DNA from 2 places in the Fructilactobacillus hinvesii genome. Region 2 is predicted to be linked to the other one. Evidence: predicted binding sites of a transcription regulator. Region 2 holds the regulator's gene; the other holds the start of a gene.
The links. Region 2 encodes HrcA, which represses chaperone genes, less so after heat shock. Its sites were predicted from a motif close to TTAGCACTCNNNNNNNNNGAGTGCTAA; they were not measured.

Region 1 (3,423 bases), 470 kb from region 2:
GGCAGCGTTTTGTAATGCAGACCGACTAACCTTGGTTGGATCTACCACTCCAGCGGCAATCATGTCTTCGTACTTGTCGTCAGCGGCGTTGTAACCAACTCCTGGTTTTTCTTGCTTCAAGTGATCCACAATCACAGCACCGTCAACTCCAGCGTTTTCAGCAATTTGCTTAACGGGAGCTTCTAAGGCGCGCCGCACGATGTCAACTCCAGTTTGTTCGTCGCCATCAGCATCAACGGCAGCTACATCAGCTAGGATGTTAATGAAAGCAGTTCCCCCACCAGGAACGAAGCCTTCTTCAACGGCAGCCCGAGTGGCGTTTAATGCGTCCTCAATCCGGTACTTGCGTTCCTTCAATTCGGTTTCAGTTGCAGCACCGACTTTGATTACGGCTACTCCACCGGCTAACTTAGCTAACCGTTCTTGCAGTTTTTCTCTGTCAAAGTCAGAGTTAGTAGCAGCAATTTGGCCTTTGATTTCGGCAACTCGTTTAGCAATGGCATCCTTGTCACCCTTGCCTTCTACGATCGTGGTCTTGTCTTTCGTAACGTTTACTTTATTGGATTGGCCGAGTTGATCAATCGTCGTATCCTTTAAGTCTAATCCCAAGTCATCACTAATTACAGTTGCACCCGTTAACGTAGCAATGTCTTGTAATTGTGCTTTCCGCCGGTCACCAAAGCCAGGGGCTTTGACAGCAACCACGTTAAACGTTCCCCGCATCTTATTCAAAACTAAGGTTGGCAGAACTTCACCACCAATGTCATCAGCAATCATCAAGAGGGAACGACCTTGTTCCACAACGGATTGTAACAATGGCATGATGTCTTGCATGTTGTTAATCTTTTTGTCAGTAATCAAGATGTATGGGTTGTCTAAGTCAGCTTCCATCTTTTCTTGATCGGTTACCATGTATTGTGACATGTAACCACGGTCAAATTCCATTCCTTCAACCACGTCCAAGCTGGTTTCTACTCCCTTGGAGTCTTCGATGGTAATTACTCCATCGTTACCAACTTTTTCCATAGCATCGGCAATCAAACTACCCACTTGTTTACTTGCAGAAGAAATCGAAGCAATTTGGGCAATGTCGTCTTTGCTTTCCACTTTGTGACTCATCTTGTGTAAGCTGTCAACGGCTGCCTTGGTTGCCTTTTCAATTCCACGGCGCACACCAACTGGGTTAGCACCAGCAGTCACGTTCTTCATTCCTTCTTTAACGATGGCTTGCGTTAAAACTGTGGCAGTCGTGGTTCCGTCCCCGGCCACATCGTTCGTCTTAGAAGCAACTTCAGAAACTAACTTAGCTCCCATATTTTCGAAGTGATCTGGTAAACTAATTGCTTTAGCAATCGTCACCCCGTCGTTCGTGATGGTTGGATCTCCGGCAGTTTCTTCCAAAACCACGTTCCGACCCTTTGGTCCCATCGTCGTTTTAACTGTGTCAGCTAACTTGTCAACACCTTTAAGCATGGCGCTCCGAGCGTCATCTGAAAACTTTAATTCTTTAGCCATTTTTATTCACCTCATATTAATTAATTGAAACTTACTAATTAATTTTGATTGTTAATTTGCTTTATTTAACGATTGCGAGGAGGTCACTTTCATGCATGACCAGGTATTCTTGATCCCCATCGTTAACCTTCGTCCCAGCGTACTTATCAAATACAACAACGTCGCCTTCGTTAACCACGGGAGCAACCTTTTCACCGTTATCAAGAATCCGGCCCGTTCCAACCGCAACGACCTTTCCTTGGGTTGGCTTTTCCTTAGCGTTTTCTGCTAATACAATGCCACCGACCGTTTCTTCCGGTTGGTCTTGAACTTCAATAATGACACGATCTCCAATTGGTTGTAACATCTTAAATCCCTCCAATAAAGTAACGTTTTAGCACTCAAACTCTTCAAGTGCTAATTACATTATTTAATATAAGCTCCCCCGCAGCAAAATGCAAGAATTTAGCTTCAAAAAAAGAGTTACTGCAACAGTAACTCTTAGTCTTCGCCGGCATGATCGTAATGATCAATAAAATAAATTAAAGTTTGCAGTTCGTTGGTGAGGTCAACATTGTGAACCCGAATTCCAGCGTCCACGTTTAAACGCCGGGAGGTAAAGTTCAAAATCCCCTTCACACCTGCTTCAGAAACCTGATCTGCCACATCCTGAGCCACGTTGGTGGGGACAGTCAAAATGGCCACACTAATTTGTTGGTCACGCAGTTGCTTAATCATCTGATCCATTGGATAAATGGGCACTCCCCCTTGGATCGTGTTCACGTTCTTCGGGTTCACGTCAAAGGCAGCGGAAATGCGGATGTTACTATCCTGGTGAAAGTTAAAGTTCAACAGGGCGTGCCCCAAATTGCCGACTCCGACCAGGGCCACGTTGGTTAAACGGTCCTGGTGCAGAATGTTTTTAAAAAACTCCAAGAGATTGTCAACATCATATCCGTATCCTCGTTTGCCGAGGGCACCAAAATAAGAAAAATCTCTGCGGATGGTGGCGGAATCAACGTGAATTGCATCGGCTAGTTCAGTCGATGAAACCCGCGTTTTGCCTCCATCGTGTAAAATATTTAAGTAGCGGTAATACAATGGTAACCGCTTTGCGGTTGCGCGGGGAATTTTCACTTCTGCCATTAGTTGATGGCCTCCTTCAAGTTAGTCGTACTTTTCCTTTTCTCATTTTACCACAAAGTTCCAGCTTGTGAATTTGCTCGTTAAAGCCGCCGGACTTCTTTAATGTAGAGGGTGCTTCTTGCCGTGCCCAGCAAGCTCCAGCTTGGGAGTGCTTGTGAATGGTTTCGTTCCCGTTGGAATTAAAAACGGGCAAAATATGATAAGATGGCGAAAGGAGGAATCATCATGATTATCTTACAGGCACAACACCTGACGAAACGTTTTAACGGGACCGCCATTTTTGACAATCTAAACCTCACCATCAACGACCACAGTCACATCGGACTGGTGGGTCAAAACGGGGCGGGAAAATCAATACTTTTAAAACTACTCGTTGATCCCCAAACTGCTAGTGAGGGCCACGTAACTACTAAACAAGGGCTGTCAATTGGTTATCTCCCTCAAAATACCGGTCTTCATTCAAACCGAACCATCGAAGCCGAGTTAGAACTACCCTTTTCTACTTTAATTCAAACCGAAAAACGCCTACATCAATTAGAACTTGAAATGAGTCAATCGGACGTGAGCAACGATCCTGAGCGGTTAGCAACAATTTCCAAAACATATGACCAACTGCAAGCTGACTTTACCCGCCAAAACGGTTACGGTTACCACGCAGAGATTCGGACCATCATGAGTGCGTTTGGTTTTACCACGGCTGACCAAAATCGTCCGATTAACGAACTGTCTGGTGGTCAGCAAACTCGAGTGGCCTTGGCCAAGCTTCTGTTAGAAAAACCCGAT
Region 2 (3,423 bases):
CGGGTCGTTAAGATTACCGATTTTTATCCAATTGGAGCTCCCGTGATTGATAAGGAGGCGGGGACTCAAACCATCTTCTTTGAAGTTCACTGTAGCAAAGGGACTTATGTTCGGACGCTAGCGGTGGATTTTGGTCGCTATTTTGGGTTACCAGCGGTGATGTCACAGTTAACTCGTATTGCGAGTGGTGGTTTTGACATCCAACAAACGGTTTCATTTGCTGAATTAGAAGCGGCCCAAGCAGCTGGAACGTTAGAACAGTTAGTCTATCCAATTGATCATGCTCTACATGGTTTTACGCACGTTGATTTAACGGTCGACCAATGGGAACGAGTTCAACACGGAGCGTTTTTATCTGCAACGGATCTGCAAGCCACTGAAGCTGAAATTGTTTTACGCTATAATGGTAGCGATAAGGCTTTATATTGCTATGACAATCAGCACCAGTTGTATAAGCCACAAAAAATGTTTAGTTTGGAGTAACAAGCGATGCAAATTATGAAGTTAGCGTATCCGCTAGAACAAGATCAACACTTTCAAACCCCAGTTGTCTTAGCAATGGGTTTCTTTGATGGAGTCCACCTTGGGCACCAAAACGTGATTAAGCGGGCTAAGGAAATCGCGCAAGCACGAGGACTTCCGCTAGCTGTGCTAACCTATGATCATCATCCGGCCATAGTCTATCAGCAACTCACTGGAGATGATGCTCGGTATTTAACTTTGCCAGATGCAAAGTATCAATTGTTTCAAAAACTTGGCGTTGACTATGTCTATGAAGTTAACTATGACTATGACTTTCAAGCGCAGGATCCCCAAACCTTCGTGGATAATTTCATTGTACGGATGGGAGCTAGTGTGGTGGTTGCTGGTTTTGATCATACTTATGGAAAACATGATGCTGCGATGCCTAATTTAGCGGACTATGCCCAGGGACGGTTTACCGTGGAGACGGTTTCTGCTTTACTCATGGACGACAAGAAAATTAGTTCCACCCGAGTCCGTCGTAACCTCAGTGATGGTCACTTAGAAACCGTCCACCGGTTATTGAATCGTCCCTTTACGATTAGTGGAACTGTGGTTCATGGACTGGCTCGAGGACGGACTTTGGGTTATCCCACGGCGAACATCCATTATAATGATGAGCAGCGGATGCCACCGTTGGGCGTCTACATCGTCATGATGCAGATTAATCACCAGTGTTATCCGGGGATGGCTTCGATTGGGAAAAACGTGACCTTTGGAGATCAAAACCCGATTACATTAGAGGTTAATCTATTGGATTTTGAACGTAATATCTATGGAAAACGGGTGCAGGTGCAGTTTTTAAAGAAAACTCGCGACGAAGTTAAATACGAAGGAGAAGCAGCCTTAGTCCGGCAGCTAGAACGTGACGAACAAGCAACAAGGAAATTTTTCCAATCTGACAAGCGTAATTCTTGACCTTCATAATGATCCTTGATACAGTATAAATGTACCTTAGCACTTGGTAATTGAGAGTGCTAAAAAGAGGTGGTGAAGATGCTCACTGACAGACAAAACTTGATTTTGAAACAAATCGTTGACGCTTACTCGCAAACCGGAGAACCGGTTGGGTCAAAGTCTTTAGCGAAGCGCTTGCCAATTAAGGTTAGTCCCGCGACGATTCGCAACGAAATGGGTGTGCTGAGTGACAATCACTTTATCGAACAGGTGCATACTTCTTCCGGACGGATTCCGTCCTATCAGGGTTATCGATACTATGTTGATCACCTGACGAAGCCAATCCCACTAGAAGTACAGGCGAGAGATTACATCACAGAAATGTTATCAGGTTCATTTGAGCAGCTGGATGACATCGTTAGACAATCGGCTGATTTGCTTTCCCAGATTACTGATTATACGGCGCTGACATTTACGCCCATGCTGCAACAGCAAGATGTGGTTGATTATTTTCGGTTGACCCAGATTAATCGACAGAATTTTATGGCGATTATGATGATGAAAAGTGGATTGGTGCAAAGCCAGCCGTTCTTGACGGAGCAACCGTTGACCAGTGCAGATAGTAACCAGGCTGAAAATTGGTTAAATCAGCATTTACGGGGACATTCTTTAAGTCAGGTGACCAAGGAGTTAGAACCTGGACTAGCAAGTGATCAGCAACAATTATCAGACTTTGGTCAGATTGGCAGAGCATTCGTGCTAGTTGCTAACAAGTTACGTGACGAGCAATTTTTTGTAAGTGGAAGAAGTAATTTATTCCACGGAGTGAATCCAGAAACGTTTGCGAATATCAAGCCGGTATACTCATCCTTGAGTTCTGCTGCTGATTTAGAAACATTGTTACAATCTAGTGATCAAGCAATTTCGGTTAAACTAGGTTCCGAATTGCACAATGATTTGTGGCGGAACTACAGCATTATTAGCGGAACCTATGATGCTGGAGAACATGGAATGGGTCGAATTGCGGTGATTGGTCCGACCCGGATGTTTTATCCGCGGGTAATGGGACTGGTTGATGCCTTTCGTTCGGAACTACAAACTAGGATTCAGAGTTATTATCAAGATTACGATCAATAAGGAGGGTTAGCATGGCCAAAGAAAAATCAAACCAAGATGTAGATAAGCAGCAGCCAGCTGACCAGCAACCAGCATCGGAAGCTGAGCCTGAGCAAGCTTCTGCTAAACAAGCGGAAGCTAAGGCAGTTGATTCCGAAGCAGCTGAAGTAAAAAAGTTACAAAAACAACTTGATGATGCACAAAATGATTATCTACGCGCTCAAGCTGAGATTCAAAACATGCAAAAACGGAATCAAAAAGAAATCAGTGAAATGGCCAAGTATGGTCCGCAACAACTAGCCAAGGACATCGTTCCGGCACTCGACGATTTGACGAGAGCGCTTGCCGTTGAGGTTGACGATGAAAGTGGTCAGCAATTGAAGACCGGAATCGAAATGGTGGTTAAACACCTCGATAAAGCCCTAACTGATAACGACATTCATGCCGTTGATGAAGTGGGAGTTCAATTTGATCCAGAAATTCATCAAGCGGTGCAAACAGTGCCAGCTAGTGATGAACATCCAGCTGACACAGTTGTGCAAGTCTTACAAACCGGTTATCGATTAGCTGATCGGGTGATTCGACCAGCAATGGTAATCGTGGCACAATAAATTAAAAATCAAAGGAGATCATAACCATGGCAAGTAACAAGATTATTGGAATTGATTTAGGAACTACAAACTCAGCCGTTGCCGTTATGGAAGGTGGCAAACCAAAGATCATCACTAACCCTGATGGATCCCGGACTACTCCTTCTGTAGTTGCTTTTAAAGACGGAGAAACTCAAGTTGGTGAAGTTGCTAAGCGGCAAGAAATCACTAACCCCAACACGGTTCGTTCCATTAAGAGTCACATGGGAGAACAAGGTTACACAGTTGATATTGACGG

Region 1: a site for HrcA is predicted at 1,889-1,915, ahead of groES (co-chaperone GroES). Genes of this name have one in related genera too.

The regions. Positions count from the first base shown of each region.
Region 1 covers NZ_CP097118.1:1,348,464-1,351,886, forward strand. The annotation lists gene groL (chaperonin GroEL) at 1-1,515, opposite strand, end outside; gene groES (co-chaperone GroES) at 1,577-1,861, opposite strand; gene M3M39_RS06870 (redox-sensing transcriptional repressor Rex) at 1,996-2,640, opposite strand; gene M3M39_RS06875 (ABC-F family ATP-binding cassette domain-containing protein) at 2,866-3,423, shown strand, end outside.
Region 2 covers NZ_CP097118.1:876,773-880,195, forward strand. The annotation lists gene truB (tRNA pseudouridine(55) synthase TruB) at 1-483, shown strand, start outside; gene ribF (riboflavin biosynthesis protein RibF) at 490-1,440, shown strand; gene hrcA (heat-inducible transcriptional repressor HrcA) at 1,519-2,556, shown strand; gene grpE (nucleotide exchange factor GrpE) at 2,568-3,146, shown strand; gene dnaK (molecular chaperone DnaK) at 3,173-3,423, shown strand, end outside.